DNA from 4 places in the Methylobacterium nigriterrae genome. Region 2 is predicted to be linked to each of the others. Evidence: predicted binding sites of a transcription regulator. Region 2 holds the regulator's gene; each other region holds the start of a gene.
The links. Region 2 encodes LexA, which represses DNA repair genes until DNA is damaged. Its sites were predicted from a motif close to TGTTCNNNNTGTGTTCNG; they were not measured.
Positions count from the first base shown of each region.

Region 1: the regulator LexA is predicted to act here: its motif matches at 2,571-2,588, upstream of dinB (DNA polymerase IV).
Region 3: the regulator LexA is predicted to act here: its motif matches at 3,427-3,444, upstream of WDW90_RS04790 (trna delta -isopentenylpyrophosphate transferase).
Region 4: the regulator LexA is predicted to act here: its motif matches at 4,030-4,047, upstream of WDW90_RS06190 (putative DNA modification/repair radical SAM protein).

Region 1 is NZ_JBAWTG010000040.1:709-6,322, forward strand. Features, by position in the region: gene WDW90_RS19815 (HamA C-terminal domain-containing protein) at 1-558, opposite strand, end outside; gene WDW90_RS19820 (hypothetical protein) at 1,038-1,322, opposite strand; gene dinB (DNA polymerase IV) at 1,425-2,543, opposite strand; gene WDW90_RS19830 (dimethylmenaquinone methyltransferase) at 2,724-3,887, shown strand; gene WDW90_RS19835 (DUF6489 family protein) at 4,082-4,339, shown strand; gene WDW90_RS19840 (DUF6894 family protein) at 4,734-4,994, shown strand; gene WDW90_RS19845 (hypothetical protein) at 5,152-5,493, shown strand; gene WDW90_RS19850 (hypothetical protein) at 5,610-5,614, opposite strand, start outside.
Region 2 is NZ_JBAWTG010000008.1:6,386-11,999, forward strand. Features, by position in the region: gene gltX (glutamate--tRNA ligase) at 1-964, opposite strand, end outside; gene WDW90_RS07070 (ComEC/Rec2 family competence protein) at 1,124-3,397, shown strand; gene lexA (transcriptional repressor LexA) at 3,391-4,119, opposite strand; gene WDW90_RS07080 (hypothetical protein) at 4,416-4,706, shown strand; gene WDW90_RS07085 (DUF4399 domain-containing protein) at 4,810-5,614, opposite strand, start outside.
Region 3 is NZ_JBAWTG010000004.1:167,040-172,653, reverse strand. Features, by position in the region: gene WDW90_RS04810 (phosphodiester glycosidase family protein) at 1-369, opposite strand, end outside; gene WDW90_RS04805 (hypothetical protein) at 625-1,128, shown strand; gene WDW90_RS04800 (NADP-dependent oxidoreductase) at 1,371-2,387, shown strand; gene ssb (single-stranded DNA-binding protein) at 2,604-3,149, shown strand; gene WDW90_RS04790 (trna delta -isopentenylpyrophosphate transferase) at 3,453-4,130, shown strand; gene recD2 (SF1B family DNA helicase RecD2) at 4,171-5,614, shown strand, end outside.
Region 4 is NZ_JBAWTG010000006.1:72,037-77,650, reverse strand. Features, by position in the region: gene WDW90_RS06200 (monovalent cation:proton antiporter-2 (CPA2) family protein) at 1-970, shown strand, start outside; gene WDW90_RS06195 (UdgX family uracil-DNA binding protein) at 1,273-2,694, opposite strand; gene WDW90_RS06190 (putative DNA modification/repair radical SAM protein) at 2,801-4,012, opposite strand; gene WDW90_RS06185 (OsmC family protein) at 4,167-4,598, opposite strand; gene WDW90_RS06180 (RecX family transcriptional regulator) at 4,703-5,302, opposite strand; gene WDW90_RS06175 (TAXI family TRAP transporter solute-binding subunit) at 5,395-5,614, shown strand, end outside.

The DNA.
Region 1 (5,614 bases), on a different contig from region 2:
AAAGTCATCGCTCCAAAGTGGCTCAATGCTCTTTAAGGCTTTATAGCGAGCGTCATTTAGATCGGAATAGAGCTTCGCCTCTCCCAGCCATAACTCCAACTCGTCAGAATGCTCATTATGCAATATATGAACAACGTCAACGCTTGTGACACTGTCGTTAGTTCTCATCTTATAAAATAAGCGAGCGACTATCGGTGTCGTATTAAATTCTTGCCTGCAAACTGCGTGAAGTAATATTTCGCCTACTTCTCCTCGCTTGTCCGGTTCACCCGTATCAAAGAGTCTCCTACAAGATTGCGCAAGCGTCTTATGAGGCTCGTGGAGCATTGCAAGCCGCTCTTTAGGCCGCAGAGCAACATCTGGAAGCCAATCGAACACGTGATCAGCAAGACGCTTGTAGCGCCAGTTTCCCCGCTCAAAATCGGGGCACAAGGCGATCGCGACGGGGTCGGAGTCTGAACCGCAAATCCGTTGCAGAAGGCGGGTCGGTATTGGGATGCTTTCCGGGACGGGTGCCACTGCTTTTGGGCCATTCCTCTGGGGTTTACGCAGCGTCACGACAATGGCGTCGCAGGCACAGGTTGTAAAGCTTTCGGGCTGGTGAGGCGTTTCTCCAACACACCGCGAAGCCGTATTTAATGGGAGAGAGTCAGGGGAGACACTGACCGGTTATAGCGCTCACACCATCTGGCGCCTCTTTCTCAGACGGCTGCGCTACCGGCGACTGCCCCATCAGGGTGCACCGTGGGGTGACGCTCCAATGTGACAACCTTGTGCGTAACAGCAGAGGGGATTTCCCCGCCATGTTACGCTGGTCTCAAAGGGTCTTGGACCTTGGAGTGAAACACGGAAAGGTGATCCACACCTGAGGCCCGCGGCGACGGGAGGGCCGCGGGCCCTCCCGGGCGGGGACCCGCCGAGCCTTCGGAGCATGCTGCGCGACAGCGGCAACGGCTTTTCGCTCCAAGCATGCTCTCGCTCGCTCGATCGATCATGTTGTCTGCGTTCTGACCGATCCGGTCGAGACGCAGCCTGATCTAGTGCGCGCCGGAGCCGTGGCCCTTGCCCTTGGCGCCCGGCGAGGCGCCCGAGCCCGCGTCGGTCGCGCCGGTGCTGTTGGCGGTGCCCGAGCGGCTCATCCCGCCGGTCGAGGGGCCGCTGCCGGCAGCGCCCGGCGAGGAGCCCGAGCCCGCATCGTTCGGGCCGGTGCTGTTGACGGTGCCGGAGCGGCTCGTGCCGGATCCGGAGGATCCGCCCTCGGCCGCGAGGGCGGCCGTGCCGAGGACGAGGGTGCCGGCGAGGGCGAGGGTCAGGGCCTTCATGGTGGCTCTCCTTGGTGGCTCTTCTGGCATGTCCCCCCTCATGGACCACGCCAACGCGGGCCTTCCGGGCGCCGTTCCGCCGCCCGCCGCGATCGCGCGCCGTCAGATCGCCAGCCCGAGCTGCCGCGGCGCCTCGGCCGGGCCGTGATGCAGCGCCGAGAGCGAGATCCCGATGAGGCGCACGCTCCGGCGCAGGGGAAAGACGTCGCGCAGGATCGCGAGGCCGATCCGCTCCAGGCCGTCGCGGTCGGCGACCGGGGCGGTGAGGGAGCGGGCCCGGGTGATCTGCTCGAAATCCGAGAACTTCACCTTGAGGGTCACGGTGCGCCCGCTCATCTCCCGGGCGAGGCAGGCCGCCCAGACCTTGTCGAGCAGGGGCGAGAGGCGCGCGGCCAGGGTCTCGTAGTCGGTCGCGTCGTCCGCGAAGGTGGTCTCGGCGCCGATCGACTTGCGGACCCGGTGGGCCCGCACCGGGCGCTCGTCGATGCCGCGGGCGACCGCGTGGTAATAGGCGCCCGCGCTCCCGAAATGGGCGGCGAGCTCCTCGAGCGAGCGCGCCTTGAGGTCGCGGCCCGTGAGGATGCCGAGCCCCTTCATCCGCGCCTCGGTGACCGGGCCGACCCCGTGGAAGCGGCCGATCGCCAGCGCCTCCACGAAGGCCGGGCCCATCGCCGGGGTGATCACGAAGAGCGCGTCGGGCTTGCGGAAGTCGGACGCCACCTTGGCCAGGAACTTGTTGTAGGAGACCCCCGCCGAGGCCACGAGCCCCGTGCGCGCCCGGATGGCGGCCCGGATGGCCCGGGCCACCGCGGTGGCGGTGGGAAGCCCCTGCAGGTTCTCGGTGACGTCGAGATAGGCCTCGTCGAGGGCGACCGGCTCGATCACCTCGGTATGCTCGGCGAAAACCGCCCGGATCTCCTCCGAGATCGCCCGGTAGACGTCGAAGCGGGGCTTCACGAAGACGAGGTCGGGGCAGAGCCGGCGGGCGGTGAGGGAGGGCATGGCCGAGCGCACCCCGTAGGCCCGCGCCTCGTAGCTCGCCGCCGCCACCACGCCGCGCTCGCGCGAGCCGCCGACCGCGATCGGCCGGCCGCGCAACCCTGGGTCGTCCCGCTGCTCGACCGAGGCGTAGAACGCGTCCATGTCGATATGGATGACCTTGCGGAGAAGCGCGGCCGGGGCGCGGCCGGGGGGTGGGTCCGGAGGTTGGTCCGGTGTCATGGCGCGCCCTGCCGTATCATGCCTTCGCGTTCATGGAATGTTCCGACATTCAACCTCCCGAGGCGGCGGTCAACCCCGCCCGGCCGGCGATCCACCGCCGTTCCGCCGGCCGCCCGGACTCGCCGTCGGGAGCGGGCTGCCCCATAAGGCCCCGGCCCCCGACCCCCCGAGGACCCAATCGTGATCGTCACCCAGCTCACCCACCACGACCTCGACGGCTACGGCGCCTCGACCGTCGTCGGCGCCTTCACGGAGGTCGCCCGGATCATCCACATCCCGCGCTACTCCGATGTCGGCCCGCTGGTCGAGGCGGAGCTGAAGCGCCTCGACCGGGCCCGCGAGCCGGAGGCGCTGATCATGACCGATCTCGGGCTCGAGGCGGTTTCCGTGAAGTTCATCAAGAGCTTCGCCGCCCTGAACCGCCGCCGGGAGGCGGGCGCGCGCCATCGCCTGATCGTGCTCGACCACCACGCCTCCTCGATCGATCAGCTCGGCGTGCAGGGCCTCGAACCCTCGCCCGATGCCGGGATCGCCGGCCTGCGCCGCTTCGATCTCGGGGATGCCGACATCACCGTGCTGATCGACCAGGACCGCTGCGCGACCCGGATGGCCTACGAGCACCGGGCGCTGTTCGCGACGCGCGAGGCCGGGGCCGATCTCGACCGCGACCTGCGGACCCTCGTCGGGGCGGTCGACGCCCTCGACCTCTGGAAGAAGGAGCGGGACGCCTTCGCGGGGGGCCTCGCCCTCGACGAGGTGTTCTGGGACAACGTCGCCACCCTCGTCCCCCTCGGCCATCCCTGGCACGACCGCTTCGTCGGCGATCTCCTGGTGGCGGTCGCCGCGCTCCTGCGCGAGGGCGCGACGCCGGCGGCGGTCGAGGCGCGGGTCGGCGCCATCCGGCTCGGCCTCGTCGACGCGCTGATGGCGGGCGATCCCGAGGACGACCCGGCGCTCACGACCCGCATGCGGGTCGCCCGGGCGCTCGCCCGCTCGGACGACCTGTTCCATCGGCTCTCGGACGGGACGCTCCTGTCGTTCGGGCTCGATTCCGGCACCTTCCAGCGGGTGTCGGACCTCGTCATGGCGGGCGGCCGGGCGCGTCGCGTCGTCAACGTGCAGCGGGTCGGCACGCTCTCCTTCCGGTCGAATGACGAGACGGCCCTCGAGGGCGCCCGCCGCTTCCGCGGCGGCGGCCACAAGGACGCGGCCGGCGGCAAGCTGCCCGGCGGCTCGGCCGTCTCGCTCGCCGACGCCGTCGCGCAGGTCGAGCCGGTCCTGAACCCGCCACCGCCGGACCCGGCCGCCAGCCCCTTCGCGGCCCTGAAGAACTGGAAGGGATAGGGCCGCGGCGACCGAGGCGACCGGCCGGCCGCATCCGCGCGGCGTTTGCCGGGGAGGGGGCCTTCCCGAGGGCTGCGCACCCCGCTCCCTTGACGCGGCCGCAGCCCTTCTCCAGCAGATCAGAGCCCGGAACGGCCGGACCGGGCAGGCGGCGCTGCCGAGAGCGCATCACGGCCGCAGGGAGGTCCATTGCCATGAAGGTCACCGTGGAAGTCGACTGCACGCCCCTGGAGGCGCGGCAGTTCTTCGGTCTCCCGGACGTCCAGCCGATGCAGGCGGCCGTTCTGGCGGAGATGGAGCGGCGCATGCTCGCCGACCTCGATCGCTTCTCGCCCGAGGCCCTTCTCAAGAGCTGGATGTCCCTGACACCGCGCGGCGCGGAGCAGGCGCAGGAACTGTTCCTGAACCTGTTCCGTCAGGGCTTCGGGGGCGGAAAGCCGCCGGGCCAGTAAGGCGCCGCGCGTCGTGCGGGCCGCTTCGCAGAAATACAACCAGAAGGGGATTTTCCTAAAAGCATCTCGTTATAGGCGAGTGCGCTGAGACACACGGCAGGCTTCGATGTCGCGGGCAACATGTACTTTGGTACAGGCCGAGGGCGTCTTCCGGCGGGTGCCGTGCCGCGACGTGCCGGCTAAACGACTGGCAGCGCTGAGCAAAAGAGAGTAGTCGTGCCTATGCTCAAAATTGCAGGCGATACTCGCAGGCTCGGGACCGTACTAACGCGTACGTTGTATAGTCGTTGATTTATTGTGTCCTGCTGCTTACCTAGCCGGGCTGCGAGGTGATTCTTGGGGCGTTCGCAGGCCGTCAATTCCTCAGCTTTAACTGTTCTTAGGGTTTTATTCGATGGCGCGGTACTTCTTTGACGTGCATGATCCTCGGCTGTCCGCTTATGACGGCGAGGGGGTGGATTGTGCCGATCGGGCAGCGATTTCCGACGAGGCGCTCCGGGCGCTGTGCGAGATCGCGGCCGATCAGCCCCAGCGCTACGTCGGCCAGAAGCTCCGCATCATCGTGCGCGACGACGAGGACCGGGTCGTCATGACGGCCTCGCTCGGCCTCACGACGGCGTGGCATGCCGGGGAGGGACAGGCCGAGGCCGCCTAAGGGCCCGTCGCCGAACGTCCGATGACGCGAGGCCTTGCCCGGCTGAGGCGGTACGGCGGGCGCTTCGAGACAGGCTCGGAATCGGCGTCGACATCCGCCCGCACCGCGCGCTAAGTCGTCCGGATCGATGCTCCCCGTCCGCCGGATGACGTGAACCTTGGCCGAGCCTGTCCCCAACGATTGGGCGTCCGTCTTCCACAGGGTCGTCGTCTCGCTGATCCTGGGACTGCCCTTCGGCGGCCTCCTGTTCGCCGCGACCGGGCTTGTCCTCGCGATCTGGTCGGGCGACCCGATCCTGCAGCATCCCCTCGCCCTCGCCCTGCGCACGGCTCTCGCCGCCGTCGCCTACACCCTGCTTGGCGGCTTCGCCTGGACGCCGGAGACCGGCTACCACAGCCTGCATGCGTGGTACGCGGCCGGGATCGTCCTCACCTTCGTCCTGCTGAGCAAGCCCTGGCGGCGAGGCGCCGACGCGCGTCGCCCGCGCCCGACCGCCTAGATCATGCTGCGTTTAGACCGAATCGGTCCAAACGCAGAAAACATGATCGATTCGATCAGTTAGAGCATGCTTCGAGCGAAAAGCCGTTGCCACTTTTTCGCGGCATGCTCTAGCGCCTACT
Region 2 (5,614 bases):
GGGCCGTGTCCTGCGAATTCCGGATATAAAGCCCGTTGAGATTCTCGAGCTTGGCGAAGTCGAACCGCGCCGGCGAGCGCCCAATCGACTTGAGGTCGAACGCCGAGATCATCTCCCCGGTCGAGAACACCTCCTGGTCGCCGTGGCTCCAGCCGAGGCGGACGAGGTAGTTGCGCAACGCCGCAGGCAGGTAGCCGAGATCGCGATAGGCATCGACGCCGAGGGCCCCGTGGCGCTTCGAGAGCTTCGCCCCGTCCGATCCGTGGATCAGCGGGATATGCGCCATGGTCGGCACGTCCCAGCCGAGGGCCTGATAGATCTGGCTCTGTCGGGCGGCGTTCGTCAGATGGTCGTCGCCGCGGATCACGTGGGTGACGCCCATGTCGTGGTCGTCGACGACGACTGCCAGCATGTAGGTCGGGTTGCCATCCGAGCGCAGCAGGACGAGGTCGTCGAGGTCGCGATTCTGCCAGGTGACGCGGCCCTGCACGCCATCATCGACGACGGTCTCGCCATCCGTCGGAGCCCGCAGGCGGATGACCGGCTTGATGCCGGCCGGCGCCTCCGCGAGATCGCGGTCGCGCCAGCGCCCATCGTAGCGCATCGGTCGTCCCTCGGCGCGGGCGGCCTCGCGCATCGCGGCCAGTTCCTCGGGCGTTGCGTAGCAGTGATAGGCGTTGCCCGAGGCGAGCAGGCTCTCGGCTACTTCCCGGTGCCGGGCCGCGCGGGCATACTGGTAGATGACGTCGCCGTCCCAATCGAGGCCGAGCCAGCGCATCCCATCGAGGATGGCGTCGATCGCTCCCTGTGTCGACCGCTCGCGGTCCGTGTCCTCGATCCGCAGCAGCATGCGGCCGCCGAACCGGCGCGCATAGAGCCAGTTGAACAGGGCGGTGCGGGCACCGCCGATATGGAGGTAGCCGGTGGGGGAGGGCGCGAAGCGCGTGACGACGGCTGACGACATCGATCCAGTTAGATGTTCGAGTGGGCGGACGCATGAATGGAACGGGGGCGGATCGGCCGGCCCGGTCGCGCGCCTGTAGCATGCGCGCGCGGATGCGTTAAGGAATCGTCGTAATGGCCGGCCGGTTCGGCCGGCGCGCGTAAGGACGATCGAACACCGATGAGCGAGGGAGGCGCAACGCCTGTCGGACGAGCTCTGGTCGCTCCGTCGCCCGTCCGGCTGCCCGCGCCGGCCGAATGGCTTCCCGCACTGCGGGATTTTACAGGGCTCGAACTGGCCCGGGAGGCCGAGCAGCGACGCCTCTTCCCCTGGCTCGCGGTCGCTTTCGGCGGTGGAATCCTCCTTTTCTTCACCGCGACCGACGGCGAACCCTCCATCGCCGCCCCCCTCGTCGCGGCCGCTGCTTGCCTCGCGGCGATTGTCGTTCTCGGCGCGCAGCCGCTCGCGCGCGCGATCATGCTCGGATTCTGTGCCGCCTTCCTGGGCTTTGCCGACGGTGCCTGGCGAGTCACCACGGTGGCGGCGCCGGTCCTCGCGCGCACCACCATCGCGCCACTGAGCGGTTTCATCGAAGCGCTCGACGAGCGCGACGCAGGCGCGCGTCTCATCATCCGTGTTGCCACCATCGGCACCCTCTCTGAGCAAGCCAAGCCGACCCGAGTCCGGGTGTCGTATCGCCAGGCACAAGCCCTCAAGCCGGGCGATTTCATCGCCGCAACGGCGCGCCTGCTGCCACCGCCTGAGGCCGCGCGCCCCGGCGGCTACGATTTCGCCCGAGACGCCTACTTTCGCGGAATCGGCGCCGTGGGCTCGCTGACGGGCAAGATCGAGGTTCGGCCACCACCGGGGCCGGTGCCGCTCGGGCTTCGAGCGGCGGCCACGATCGACGACGCGCGCAACGCCCTGACCCGACGCATCACCGACGCCAACGGCGGCCAGGCCGGGGCCGTGGCCGCGGCGCTCGTCACCGGCAAGCGCGGCCTGATCACGCAGGAGACGAATGATATCCTGCGGACGGCCGGGATCTATCATGTCGTGTCGATATCTGGGCTGCACATGGTTCTGGCGGCTGGCGTCGTGTTCTGGTTTGTGCGAGCCATTCTCGCCCTGGTTCCGATCCTAGCCCTCCGTCTGCCGATCAAGAAGATCGCCGCCGGCTTCGCAATGGTCGGGGTGACCGCCTACTGCGCCTTTTCCGGTTGGGATATCGCCGCCGAGCGGTCACTGATCATGACCTTGATCATGCTCGGAGCGATCCTGGTCGACAGGCCAGCGCTCAGCATGCGCAATCTCGCACTCGCGGCAATCGTGGCCCTGGCGCGCGAGCCGGAGGGCTTGCTCGGACCAAGCTTCCAGATGTCGTTCGGCGCCGTCGCCGGCCTGATTGCCTGCTCGCGCTGGCTCGATGGGCGCCTGTTCCGGCGGGAGGGTGCCGGAGCGATCGGCCGAGCCATCGCCGTTGTGGCGTCCGCCGTGGTGGGTACGCTGCTCACCACGCTTGTCGCGCAGATCGCGACGGCTCCCTTCGCGACGTATCACTTCCAGACGATCCAGCCCTTTGGCCTGGTGGGCAATGCACTCACGCTGCCGCTCGTGTCGCTCGCCGTCATGCCCGCCGCCGTGATCGGCATCCTCGCCTATCCCCTCGCGCTCGATCAGCCGGTGTGGTGGCTGATGGGGCTCGCCGTGCGCGGCATGCTGTCGATCTCGACCTGGATCGGCGGTTTCGGTCAAGCCAACTTGGTGGTGCCCGCTTTCGGTACGGGTGCCATGGCGCTTCTCGCCGCCGGCCTCTTGCTGGCGACCCTGCCGGTCTCTCGATTGCGCTGGCTTGCTGTGCTCCCGGTAATGATCGGACTGGGCTTCGCCGCAAGTCCACAACGCTTCGATATCTTCATCGACCGCGACGGGAGCGGCGCGGCCGTCCGGGACCGCTCGGGACGCCTTGTCGTCCTCGGCCGACCCCCACCGTTTGTTCTGGAACAATGGTTGAAGGCCGATGGCGACGCCCGCAAGCCGGACGATTTGGCGCGAGGCGAATCCTGCGATCGACTCGGGTGTACGAGACGGACGGCCGACGGCCGACAGGTCGCATGGCTGCGGGACAAGCGCGGTTTCCCGGAAGACTGCGCCCGCGCCGACATCCTGATCACGACCCGAACGGCGCCGGCGGCCTGTGCTGCCAGCCTCGTGATCGACAGGGCCTATCTCGAACGCTTCGGGGCCACTGCGATCCGCTTCACCGCGAGCGGCCCAATCATCTCCCATGCGAGGCCGGCGAACGCATCGCTGCCATGGCGCTCCGGTCACCGGACAGGTCTCGAACAGAAGGCGTCCGTTCAGCTCAGGCTAACCAAGTCGCCCAGTCGACAAGCGGAGGATCCTGACGAGGCGGATGCAAGTACCGACAACCGCCCCGAAACCGTTCAGTAGCGCCGGACGAGACTCACAAGCCGACCTTGGATTTGAACGCGGTCCGGACCGAGGACACGCGTCTCGTAAGCCGGGTTGGCCGCCTCCAGCGCAATCGACGAGCCGCGTCGCCGAAGACGCTTCAAGGTCGCCTCCTCATCGTCGATCAGGGCCACGATGATGTCGCCCGTGTTCGCCGTATCCTGCTTGCGGATCACCACGAGATCGCCGTCCAGGATCCCGGCCTCGATCATCGAGTCGCCGCGGACTTCGAGAGCATAGTGCTCGCCGCCTGCCAGGAAGTCGGGCGACATCGTGATGGAGTGGCTCTGGTTCTGAATTGCCGAGATCGGCGTGCCCGCCGCGATGCGGCCCATCACCGGGATCGTCATGGCGCGACCGTTCTCGTCCGTCGCCTGCGTCATGGGGGTCTTGACGGACGGAATCTTCGCCCGACCACCCTCGACCACGCTCGGCGTGAATCGGCGAACCTCGCCGTTGCCGGCGCCGGCATTCGCACCTGAGAGACTCTCGGGCATCCGGATGACCTCGATCGCTCGCGCGCGATTGGGCAGGCGCCGGAGGAATCCCCGCTCCTCCAAAGCCGTGATCAGTCGATGGATGCCGGATTTCGACTTCAGATCGAGCGCGTCCTTCATCTCATCGAAGGAGGGGGGTACGCCGCTTTCCCGCATGCGCTGCTGGATGAAACGGAGCAGATCCAGCTGTTTACGCGTCAGCATTCCGCAGACTCATCGCTCAAGACGAGCGCCGGCATCGACGCTCGCGGAAACAAACCGCGAACACGTTAAACGTTCCACAAGTGTTCTGCAAGGGTTCGCCGTGGTGGAGGTGTCATCACCTCACGGTGCCCCTGCGCCGATACTCCGACCCGTCGATGGTCCGCCGAAACGTGATGCCAAGTCGTGCATGGGCACGGAGCCTTTAAAGAGCGCTATAGCCCCGCGGCCTAAGTGCTGCAGCGTGTCGCTCGGCAGCCGCATCCTGCTTCGAAGCAGAGAAATTCCCGTAAAAGAGTGTGATCAAGATCACATTCGGGATTTTGGTGGAAGCATACGATGATTTGAGAGCACGTTCAGCCTCTCGCATCGATGCAAGAACTTCGGCGTTCATCGTTCGAAATCAGGAGCATTATATGATCAAATTCGGCATGATTGCGGTTGCACTGACGATCGCTACGACGCTCATATGGCTGGCCTTGATGCCGCAGCCTTCTGTGCCTCAGGGCAGGGCGTCTGCAGGGATCGACATTCAGGAACTGACACGGCACACGCAAGCCACCACCAACTCGGCCTACGATGCCTTCTGATGGCCATCTGGCCGCGTTCGATCTTCAGCGAGGAAGGAGCAACCCAAGCTCAAAGGCTGGCCGCTGTTGCGCACAACGATGCCCGCGGGCGACCTTGGACAGACTATCGCCCGCGTGCGTGCCGCGCGCGTGGGCGCCGCCCGCTCTTGGTGACCAGCACCTTTATCGGCTCGGACATAATCGGCGGATTGTGCGGCACGTGGTCGGTATCCGCTAGCACGAGTTGGAGCGTGTGGGTGCCGAGCGGGAGCGTCACCTGAGCTTCGGTCTGCCCGAGCCCGAAATGCAAATGATTGAAATCATTCGGAATGCGTTCATCCGGCGAGCGCAGAGGCGCGTCGATCAGCAGATGGTGATGGCCGGTGTTCGCCTTGTCGAAGCCCGCTGGCGCCACGCCCATTCCGACGAGGCCGAACCGGATCGTTGTCTTGCGCGAGACCACTGCGCCGTTGTGAGGCTGCACGAAATAGACACGTGCTCCAGGGGGCGATGATCTCCGCACCGTCGGGGCCGCCGCTGCGGCCGCGCCCGCCGGCGCCTCGACGACCCGGACTTTCACGACGTCCGAGGCGACGGGCGGGTTGTGCGGGATATGATCCTTGTCGGCCAGCAGCAATTGCAGCGTGTGCTCGCCGGGCGGCAGGTCGATCTCCGCCTCGGTCTGGCCGGCTCCGAAATGCAGGTGATTGAAGTCGTTCGGAATCGGCCTGTCGACCGGCGGCATCGCAACGTCGATCAGCAGATGGTGGTGGCCCGAGTTGATGCGGTCCGATCCAGCCGGCGCCACGCCCATGTTCCGTAGCCCGAATCGAATCATCGCCTTGCGGGGCAGGACCGCGCCATCCTTGATGTCGATGAAATAGACGGCCGCGCCGGGCGCCGCCGGCGTCGGCCCGGCCTTGGTCTCC
Region 3 (5,614 bases), on a different contig from region 2:
CACGTAGAAGATCCCGTTCGGCTTCAGGTGGAAATTGCCGGGTCCGTTGGCCGTGGAGACGCCCTTCATCTCGCGGCCCTCCTCGACGTACAGGCCGACCGGCGCCTGGCCCTTGTCGTACATGCCCGCATTCATGGCGAAGCTGAGCTTGGCTCCCTGCTTCTCGGCGAGGTTCGAGAGGGACGAGTAGGGCAGGCCGTCGGTGCCGAGCCAGAACAGGCGCAGGCGCAGGCGCTTCAGGTCGACGATGCAGACCGTGTAGGCCTCGCCCTCCGACTCGGCGGCACGGCAAGGCCCCGCCGTGGCCGCGGCCCGGGCAGGCGCCGGCTCGGCCGCCGCCCGCTGCCCGAGCCCCGGGACCGCGAGCATCGCGAGGAGCAGAGCCTGGGCGGGGCGTAACATCATCGTGAGATCCTGAGCCTCGATCCGGCCGGTTCAGGCGGCGCGGGCCGGCTTCCTCGCCTGAAATTGCGACGCTTTTCAAGCGGCGCGGGCCGCGCGCGGGCATTTCGGGGCGGGTCGGGGCCGTGCGCGGTAGCGGGCGTGGCGAGGCGGCACCTGAACCGTTTCGGAGACCTGAGCGTTTTTCGGGTGTTGGGGGCGTCGGTCTGTCGGAGAATTGAGATGAAGCGGGTCATTCTGGCCTCGGCCCTGATGGCCGGGGCCTTGGCCATGCTGCCGGCGACGGCGGATGCGCGCGGCTTCGGCGGGGGCGGGTTCCGCGGTGGCGGTTTCGGCGGCGGTGGTGGCTTCCGCGGCGGCTTCGGCGGCGGCGGATTCCGCGGCGGCTTCGGCGGCGCCGGCTTCCGGGGCGGGGTCGGCGGCTGGCGCGGCGGCGGCTTCGGGTGGCGCGGCGCGGGCTGGCGGGGCGCGGGCTGGCGGGGCGGCTGGGGCGGCTACGGCTGGCGGCGCGGTTACGGCTACGGCCTCGGCGGCCTCGGCCTCGGGGTCGGGCTCGGCCTCGCCACGGCGGGTCTCTACGGCGGCTACGGCTACCCGGGCTGGGGCTACGGCTACGGCTACGCCCCGGTCGGCTACGGCTACGGCTACGGCGGCTGCTACGTCGTCCCGCGGGTCCGCTGGACGCCCTGGGGCTATCGCCGGGTGTTCGTCGAGCGCTGCTACTGAGGGAGCGGCGGTCCGGATCAGGGCGGCGCGAGCCGCCCTCTTCTCGCGGCGCTCGAGATCCGCGCCGCGTCTCGTCCAGAGCCGCACCGGCATCGTCGCGAACGGGCGCTCAGGCGCGACCGGATCGGGCTCGCGGATCGGGCTCGTGATTGAGATCGGGGAGCGCCGCCCCATCTGCCGGCTCGTCCCGCAAGCCTGGCCCAGCAAGCCCCGCCCAGCAAGGCCCGCCACGGAGTCCGACCATGGCCGAGATCAACCGCCGCATCGTCCTCGCCGCGCGCCCGCACGGCGAGCCGAACCCGTCGCATTTCCGCCTGGAGGAGGGGCGGGTGCCGGCTCCGCGCGAGGGCGAGGTCCTGCTGCGCACCCGCTGGCTCTCCCTCGACCCGTACATGCGCGGGCGCATGAGCGCGGCGAAGTCCTACGCCGAGCCGGTCGGTATCGGCGAGGTGATGACGGGCGAGGTGGTGGCGGAGGTCACGGCCTCGAACAACCCGGCCTATCAGGTGGGCGACCTCGTCACCGCCTTCTCGGGCTGGCAGGATTACGCGGTCTCGGCGGGCAAGGCCCTGCGCCGGGTCGACCCTGCGCTGGCGCCGCCGACGACGGCGCTCGGCGTGCTCGGGATGCCGGGCATGACCGCGTATACCGGGCTCCTCACCATCGGGCAGCCGAAGCCGGGCGAGACCGTGGTGGTGGCCGCCGCCGCGGGGCCGGTCGGATCGCTCGTCGGCCAGATCGCGAGGATCAGGGGCGCGCGGGCGGTCGGCATCGCCGGGGGCCCCGAGAAATGCGCCTACCTCCGGGACGAGCTCGGCTTCGACGCCGCCGTCGACCATCGCGGCGAGGACCTGCCCGGCGCCCTGGCGGCGGCCTGCCCGAACGGGATCGACGTCTATTTCGAGAATGTCGGCGGGGCCGTCTTCGAGGCGGTGCTGCCGCTCCTCAACGACTTCGCGCGCGTGCCGGTCTGCGGGCTCGTGGCCGGCTACAACGCGACCGAGCTGCCGCCGGGGCCCGACCGCACGCCCGTCCTGATGCGCGCGATCCTGACGCGGCGCCTGCACCTGCAGGGCTTCATCGTCTGGGACTTCGCCGATCAGGCCGCCGCCTTCGGGCGCGAGGTCGGCGCCTGGCTCAAGGCGGGACGCGTGACGTACCGCGAGGACATCGTCGAGGGGCTGGAGAACGCGCCCGAGGCCTTCATCGGGATGCTGCAGGGGCGCAACTTCGGCAAGCTCGTCGTCCGGGTCGCGTGAGCGGCAGGGATCCGGGCGGGGCCTGCGCGGCGCTTGCGGCCCGACTAGAACAAAGATAGAACAATGACGGAATCCGGCATGTGTTCTCCCCTCATGTGTTTTCGGGGGACATGCGCGGCCGGCGGATTGCCGGCCGGCTGCCCCGAGCCCAGAACATCGGGATGGGCGCACGCGTTCGGATGACGGCCCTGTGAGATCGGCAGCAAGGAGAGAGCGATGGCGGGCAGCGTGAACAAGGTGATCCTGGTGGGCAATCTCGGGCGCGATCCCGAGACGCGCCGCCTCGCCTCGGGCGACCCCGTGGTGAACCTGCGCCTCGCGACGTCGGAATCCTGGAAGGACAAGATGTCGGGCGAGCGCAAGGAGAAGACCGAGTGGCACTCGGTCGTGATCTACAACGAGAACCTCGCCCGCGTGGCGGAGCAGTACCTGCGCAAGGGCTCGAAGGTCTACGTCGAGGGCCAGCTCCAGACGCGCAAGTGGACGGACAATTCGGGCGTCGAGAAGTACACGACCGAGGTGGTGCTGCAGCGCTTCCGCGGCGAGCTGACGATCCTCGACGGGCGTGGCGGCGGCTCCGAGATGGGCGCCGACGACGAGGGCGGCGGCCAGATCAGCCGCGGCGGCGACTTCGGCGGTGGCGGCTCGCGGGGCGGCGATTACGGCGGCGGCCGCTCCGGCGGCGAGCGGCGCCCGGCTTCCTCCGGCGGCGGCGGCGGCTCGAAGCCGAATTACGACCTCGACGACGACATCCCGTTCTAGAGCATTTTTCGCCGAGGTGGCCGCCGGTTCGGCGATCAGAAAGCGCGCCAGATCAATGGCTTGGAGCATTCTCCGTGATCCGGGAGTCACGGAGAATGCTCCGGGAGCGCGATCCACGCCCCCCACTCGTCCGGGCGAGACCGAGACGAATTCGGCGGACCGGGCGAGAGGGCGCCTCGATCTCCCCGCCTCGCCCATTGGCCGCCCCGGATCACGCCCTTGGCCGAGCGCCCTTGCAACCCTTGCGGGCAACCGAACACTCACTACATATCGTAACTAGAACAAACAGCGAACGGAGACGTCATGCGGACCGCCGACAAGCAGATCGCCGACATCCTCGTGCGCTACGGCGAACCCTTCGCGGGCAATGTCTGGCGCGTGCAGGGCACGGCCGTGATCTACCACAAGACGCTCGAGCGCATCGCCGCGCAGGCCGGCATCGTGTTCGAGCCGCCGACCATCATCCGGGCGGAGCGCGACGAGGCCGTGATCCTGGTGAGCGGGCGCCTGCCCGGCGCGAAGCCCGGGACCGAGCGGGTCGAGTGGTCGCTCGGCGAGGCGCTCGTCAACGTGAACTACCGGGTCTCCGGCAAGCAGGCGGCCTACGTCTACGCCATGGCCGAGAAGCGGGGGAAGGACCGGGTCATCCTCAAGCTGATCGAGCTGCACGGGCTTGTCTATTCCGAGGAGGAGGCCGACGAGTTCCGCCAGGGCCACTTGGCCGCGATCCACGCGGTCGACGAGGACTTCGAGGCGTCCGATCCCTTCGACGAGGTGACGGAGGCCGAGGGCGACCTGAAGCGGCGCATCGACGAGGCGTCCAGCGTCAACGCCGTCACCGACCTGATGCTCGACACCGAGACGCAATCCACCCTCAACCGCATGCCGCCCGGCACCCGCGACGAGGTGCGCGACTACGCCAAGGCCCGCCTCGTGGCGCTCGGCTGGCCCGGCCGGAAGGGCCGCAGCCGCGCCGCGTGAAGCGGATGCAGATACGCCCTGAGGTGGTATCGTGAACCGCATGGTTCGGCCTCAGGATCTCGGGCGTGACGGTGGCGCGGGCGCGCCCGCGGAGGTCCTGGCCGGCACGGTCGAGCGCGTGACCTTCCACAATGCCGAGACCGGCTTCTGCGTGCTGAAGGTCGGTGTGCGGGGCAGGCGCGACCTCGTCCCCCTGGTCGGCCACGCCCCCGCGATCGGGGCGGGCGAGTGGATCACCGCCACCGGCCACTGGGTCTCGGACCGCGCCCACGGGCTGCAGTTCAAGGCGCTCTCCCTGAAGGCGACGCCGCCGACCGGCGTCGAGGGCATCGAGCGCTACCTCGCGAGCGGGCAGATGCGGGGCATCGGGCCCGCCATGGCCAAGGCCATCGTCGAGCTGTTCGGGGAGGGCACCTTCGAGATCATCGAGGCCGAGCCCGAGCGCCTCACCGAGGTGCCCGGGATCGGCCGCAAGCGCGCCGAGCGGATCGTGCGCGGCTGGGCCGAGCAGAAGGCCGTGCGGGAGATCATGATCTTCCTGCACGCCCACGGGGTCGGCACGGCGCGCGCCGTGCGCATCTTCCGCACCTACGGCCACGAATCGGTCGCGGTGATGACCGAGGACCCTTACCGGCTCGCCCGCGACATCCGGGGCATCGGCTTCCGCACGGCGGATGCCATCGCGATGCGGCTCGGCCTCGAGAAGCACGCGCCCCAGCGCCTCGCCGCCGGCATCTCCTTCGCCCTTCAGACAGCCATGGACGAGGGCCATTGCGGGCTGCCGGCCGGGCAGCTGACGCGGCTCGCCGTCAAGCTCCTCGAGGTCGATGCCGACGCGGTGCGCCTCGCGGTGGCGGGCGCCCTGCGCTCGGGCGAGGAGGTGATCGCCGACGATCTCGACGGCGAGCCGTGCCTGTTCCTCCGAGGGTTGCACGGGGCCGAGCGCAGCATCGCGGAGCGGCTGCTGACCCGCGCGGCGGGCAAGCCGAGCTGGGGCGGGATCGACCTCGACCGGGCGCTGCCCTGGGTCGAGGCGCGCACCGGCAAGACCCTCTCGCCCTCGCAAGGCGAGGCGGTGCGGCTGGTGCTCGCCTCCAAGCTCGCGGTCGTCACCGGCGGTCCCGGCGTCGGCAAGACCTCGACCCTCGACTCGATCCTGCGCATCCTCACCGCCAAGGACGTGCGTGTGCTGCTGGCCGCGCCCACGGGCCGGGCGGCCAAGCGCATGAGCGAGCAGACCGGGCTCGAGGCCAGGACCATCCACCGGCTGCTGGAGGTCGACCCGCGCAACGGCGGCTTCGCCCGCAACGCCGAGAACCCGCTCGCCTGCGACTTCCTCGTCATCGACGAGACCTCGATGGTCGACGTGCCGCTGATGAACGCGCTCCTCAAGGCGGTGCCGGAGGCGGCCTCGCTTCTCCTCGTCGGCGACGTCGACCAGCTTCCCTCGGTGGGCCCGGGGCAGGTGCTCGCCGACATCATCG
Region 4 (5,614 bases), on a different contig from region 2:
CTTCGCGGTGCTGTTCTTCGTCTCGGTCGGCATGCTGTTCGACCCCGGAATCCTGCTGCGCGAGCCGCTCTCGGTGCTGGCCGTCCTCGGCGTGATCCTGCTCGGCAAATCGATCGCGGCGGTCGCGATCGTGCTCGCCTTCAGGCATCCGGTCGGCACGGCGCTCACCATCGCGGCGAGCCTCGCGCAGATTGGCGAATTCTCCTTCATCCTCGTGAGCCTCGGCCTGTCGCTGAAGCTGCTGCCCCCGGAGGGCCGCGACCTGATCCTCGGGGGCGCCCTCCTGTCGATCACCCTCAACCCGCTCTTCTTCGCGCTCGTCGGGCGGATCGAGCGGGCGCTCGCCGACCGGCCGGAGCTTGCCGCGCGCTTCGAGCGCAAGGGCGCCGGCGAGGTCGCGATGGCGGTCGAGACGGCGCCGCGCCGCCGCCATGCGGTGGTGATCGGCTACGGGCGCGTCGGCAGCAGCATCGGCAAGGCGCTGCAGACCTGGGACTTGCCCTACGTGGTGGTGGACCGCGACCGCCGCCGGGTGCTGGAGCTGCGCCAGCAGGGCATCGACGCGGTCTTCGGCGATGCTGGCGCCCCCGGCATCCTGGAGGCCGCCGATATCGGCAGCGCCCGCCTTCTGGTGATCGCGACCCCGGATTCGCACAATGCCGGCCGCCTCATCGAGATCGCCCGCGGCGCCAACCCGCGCATCGACACCCTCATCCGCACCCACAGCGACGGCGAGCGCCGCCGGCTGGAGGAGCGGCGGGTCGGCCTCGTCCTGATGGGCGAGCGGGAGCTGGCGCTCGGCATGACCCTCTACGCGCTGCGCAGCCTCGGCGTGAAGGAGGGCGAGGCGCGCCTCTTCGTGGATTCGAGCCGCCAGGAGAGCCGCGCCGAGCCGAACGCCGAGATCGAGGAGGCCCCGATCGCGCCGGAACTGCGCCCGCACAAGGAGGCGGACGCGGCGGGGGCGTGAGAGGCGACCGCGCGCCGATACGGGCTGAAATGGTCACGGCGAGAACAGCTGGCGATGTGGCGCGGGCACCTCTCCCGTGCGGGAGAGGTCGAGTCCGCGTCAGCGGACCGGGTGAGGGGTTCGCCGTTTCCGGAAAGGTCGCACCCCTCACCCCGACCCTCTCCCGAACGGGAGAGGGAGCCCGATCCTCCTTCGAGGCCGCTCGCGATCGTCGATCGTCGGCGGCACCTCGGAATGAGGCCGGGCAGGGAGTGCGGTCGCTTTCAACCCGAGACGGCACACCCTGCAAGGATTGCCCGATCTTACCCCGCCAGCTCCCGCCCCAGCGCCTCCACCCGCCGCAGGTCGCCGACGAACGCCGCGTAGGCCTCCTGCTTCGCTTCGTCCGGCAGGCGCAGGAGGTAGGAGGGGTGGACTGTGATGAAGCCCTGGAAGCGGTTGTCGAGGCGCTCGAACCGGAAGGGGCCCCGCGCCCGGGTGATCGGGATCGCCTTGCCGGTGAGCGCCAGCACCGCGGTGGCGCCGAGCGCCACCACGAGCTTCGGGGCCACGAAATCGAGCTCCCGGTCGAGCCACCAGCGATAGTGGCTGACCTCGCCGGCGGTCGGCTTCTGATGGATGCGCCGCTTGCCCCGCTCCTCGAACTTGAAGTGCTTGACCGCATTCGTGAGATAGCAGGCGGCCCGGTCGATCCCCGCCTCCGCCATCGCGCGGGAGAGAAGCTGGCCCGCCGACCCGACGAAGGGCCGGCCCTGACGGTCCTCCTGGTCGCCCGGCTGCTCGCCGACGAACGCGATCGCGGCGCCGACCGGCCCCTCTCCGAGCACGGCCTGCGTCGCGCCCGGCACTAGCGGCTGCGAGCGGCGGATGATGGCGTTGAGCGCCTCGAGGCTCTTCGGGTCCTGGTCCGCCATGGCGGCGACCGCCCGGGCGGGCTCTCGCTTGACGGGCATCTGCGGCTCCCTCTCGATCATGGCGGCGGTGCGGGCCGAGGCCTGGCGGATCAGAGCGGGGATCGCGGCGGTCTCGGGCATGTTGTGCCAGTACTTCCTCGGCATCTCCGCCCGCATGGCGCGCAGGTTCGTGCGCGCCGGGTTGAAGGTGCTCTCGTAATAGCCCTGCCAGCCGGCCTCGAAGCCGTCGCCCGGCGGCACCTCCTCGCGCCGGCCCGGCGGGCCGAAGCGGAGGGCCGCGCCGTCCCAGATCGCCGAGCCCTCCGGCGTCAGGATGGTCCAGCGCAGGGCGCGGAAGCGCTCGACGAAGAAGGGGGCCGCGGCCTCGAGGATGTGGTGCTCCGGCTCGAACCACGCGACGAAGCGCTCGGTTCCGTCCTCGGCCGTCCGGCGGAAGCGCAGGAAGGCGTGCATCTTGTGCAGGTCGCGCCCGACCGCCTTGCGCATGCCGTTCAGGCGGTGGACGAGCGGGTCGCTCGCGACGTCGGGCAGGTGCCGCTCGCCCGCCAGGATGCGCCAGATCAGGGCGTAGAGCAGGGCGTAGCGCTCGGGATCGCGGTGGGGCACCACCATCGGGATCAGCGCCGCCGCGGCCCGCGGCAGCGCGACGGGGGCATCCGACGCCGCGGGCGCCCCGGCGCCGAACAGGCCGGGCGATTCGCCGCTCACGAAGACCGCTCCCTCCGGCGGCACGCCCTCGGCCACGAGGCCGCGCACGGCCGCGCGGAACCCGTCGAGGTCGGCGCCGGGGCGAAGGCGAATGGTCCGCAGGCTCGTCCCGCCGGGTTTCGAAGCCTGGGCCGCCTCTTCGGTCCGGAAGAGGTCGAATCCGCGAAGCGGACCCGAGGGCGCGCGCCGCGTCTCCGGCCCGCCCATCTCAGAACAGGCTCAGCTGCGCGGCGGGCTCGGCGAGCCGGGCGCGCAGGTCGAGGCGATCGGTCAGATGGGTCGGGCGCCAATCCGCCGCGATCAGGAAGGGCCGCGCCCGCCTCAGCCCCGAGGTCAGGCGGGCGACGTCGTCGAGGCGAAGCGTCGCGTGGCGGCGCGCCGTGACGATCCTGTCCACCGCCCGGGCGCCGAGGCCCGGCACCCGCAGCAGCATCTCCCGGTCGGCCCCGTTGACGTCGACGGGGAAGCGGTGGCGGTTCTTGAGGGCCCAGGCGAGCTTCGGGTCGACGTCGAGGGCGAACATTCCGCCCTCGGTCGCCTCGGCCACGTCGTCGGGGGAAAACGCGTAGTACCGGATCAGCCAGTCCGCCTGGTAGAGCCGGTGCTCGCGCTGGAGCGGCGGCGCCTTCAGCGGCAGGATGGTCGACCCGTCGGGGATCGGGCTGAAGGCCGAGTAGTAGACGCGCTTCAGGCCGAAGGTGCCGTAGAGATGCGCGCTCTTGCGGATCAGGGCCTCGTCGGAGGTCGCGTCCGCCCCCACGATCACCTGCGTCGACTGGCCGGCCGGCGAGAAGCGGCGGCGCTCGGCCTTCGCCTCGGCGATGCGGCTGCCGATCTGCTCCATCGCGTCATGGATCGCGGCGCCGTCCTTCTCGGGCGCCAGGCGCTCCAGGCTCGCCTCGGTGGGCAGCTCGAGGTTGATCGAGAGGCGGTCGGCGTAGAGGCCCGCCTCCTCGATCAGCCAGGGGCTCGCCTCGGGGATCGACTTCAGGTGGATGTAGCCGCGGAAGCCGTGCTCGCGGCGCAGCGTCCTGGCGACGCGGGTCAGGAGCTCCATCGTGTGGTCGGGCGACCTGATGATGCCGGAGGAGAGGAACAATCCTTCGATGTAGTTGCGCTTGTAGAACTCCACCGTGAGCGTCACCACCTCGTCGACCGAGAACTTTGCCCGCCTGACGTTCGAGGAGCGGCGGTTCACGCAGTAGGCGCAGTCGAACAGGCAGTAGTTCGTGAGCAGGATCTTCAGGAGCGAGATGCAGCGCCCGTCCGGCGTGTAGGCGTGGCAGATGCCGGCGCCCGTCGTCGAGCCGAGGCCGTCCTTGCCGGCGGCCCGCTTCGGGGCTCCCGAGGAGGCGCAGGAGGCATCGTACTTCGCGGCATCGGCCAGGATGCGCAGCTTCTTGGCGAGCGTCTCGTCCATCGCGGGAAGATGCCGCTCGTTCGTGGTTTGTTCAAGTAGCGTGGGCGTCTCGTCCCGCGCCGTGGCGCCGCAGCCATGGCAAGCGCGTGCCCCCTCCCCTCGGCCGGCACAAGCCCCGAGATCTGCGGGGAGGAGGGCTGCGTCGGTGCTTGCCCTACCCCTGCTTCAGGGTCGCCTTGAGCGTGATCTCGGCGTTGAGCACCTTCGAGATCGGGCAGCCGGTCTCGGCGGCGTGGGCGAGCGCGTCGAACTTCGCCTGGTCGATCCCCGGAATCGTGGCCGTCAGCGTCAGGGCCGACTTCGTCACCTTGAAGCCGGCGCCGTCCTTCTCCAGCGTCACGACGGATTCCGTCGTCATCTCGGTGGCGGCGAGGCCCGCTTCCTGGAGCTGGAAGGCGAGCGCCATGGTGAAGCAGCCCGCATGCGCGGCCGCGATCAGCTCCTCGGGGTTGGTGCCGGGCCCATCCTCGAAGCGGGTGTTGAAGCCGTAGGGCTGGTCCGACAGCACGCCGGACTGCGTGGTGATGCGGCCCTTCCCGTCCTTGCCGTTGCCCTGCCAGACGGCGTGCGCCTTGCGGTTGATCATCGCGACCCATCCTGTCGGCACGGGCGCCGGCGCGGGTTGCGCGGCCTGATCCCGGAGCCATCCCCGAGGTGGAGCGGGCGGCTCCGAAATCCAGCGCATCGGCCTCAGGGTTCGTCGGGGATGTCCTCGGCATCGACCGTGCGGCGGGCGAGGTCGTAGGGGAAGCCGGCCCGCGCCAGGGCGGCGAGGTCGCGGTCGCGGTGCGCGGCGCGGATGTCGGGCCGGCGCCAGGGGCCGAGGCGCCGCCGCCTGGCATAGGCCCGGGCCGCCGCTTCCTCCAGGCCGTCCGCCTCGCCCTCGGGGGCGGCCTCGCGCTCGGCCTCCATGGCGGCCGCGATCGCCTCGCGGGAGACGCCCTTGGCGGCGAGCTTGGCCGAGGCGCCGCGGGCCGAGCTGCCGCGGCGGCGGAGCGTGGCGAGGCGGGCGGCGGCGAAGCGGTCGTCGTCGACGAGGCCGCTGCGCACGGCCCGCGCCACGGTCTCCTCGACCAACGGCCAGAAGGCTTCCGCCGCCTCGCCGCGGGCGCGCGCCCGCTTCTCGACGCGCCGCCGCAGGGTCCGGCGCAGCATCTCGGTCGAGGCGCTGTAGCGCTCGAGATAGTGCAGGGCCGCGCGCTCGAGATACGCCGCCGTCACCGGCGGCGCGGGTCTTGCCTGTGCGACATTTGCCGCACCGGACGGGTCTGCAACGTTTCGGACGGCCATCAGTTCTTCACGATCTGGACAGGTTTACGCTCCATGAATCCGGGATGGAACCTACGCAACGCCGCAGGGGCGGCGACAGGAACGGCACCCGCATGCCGACCATCCTCTTGAGACGCGAGTGGCTCCTCGTCCTGCTCGCCCTCGGGCTCGCCGCCACCGCGGCGGCCGTCGTCTACCTGTCGCGCCCGACCACGCTGACCGTCGCGGTCGGCCCCCGCGACGGCGCCGAAGCCGCCCTGATGGAGACCTACGCCAGCGCGCTCGCCCGCGGACGCGAGGACGTGCGCCTCAAGCTCGTGCCCTACGACGACG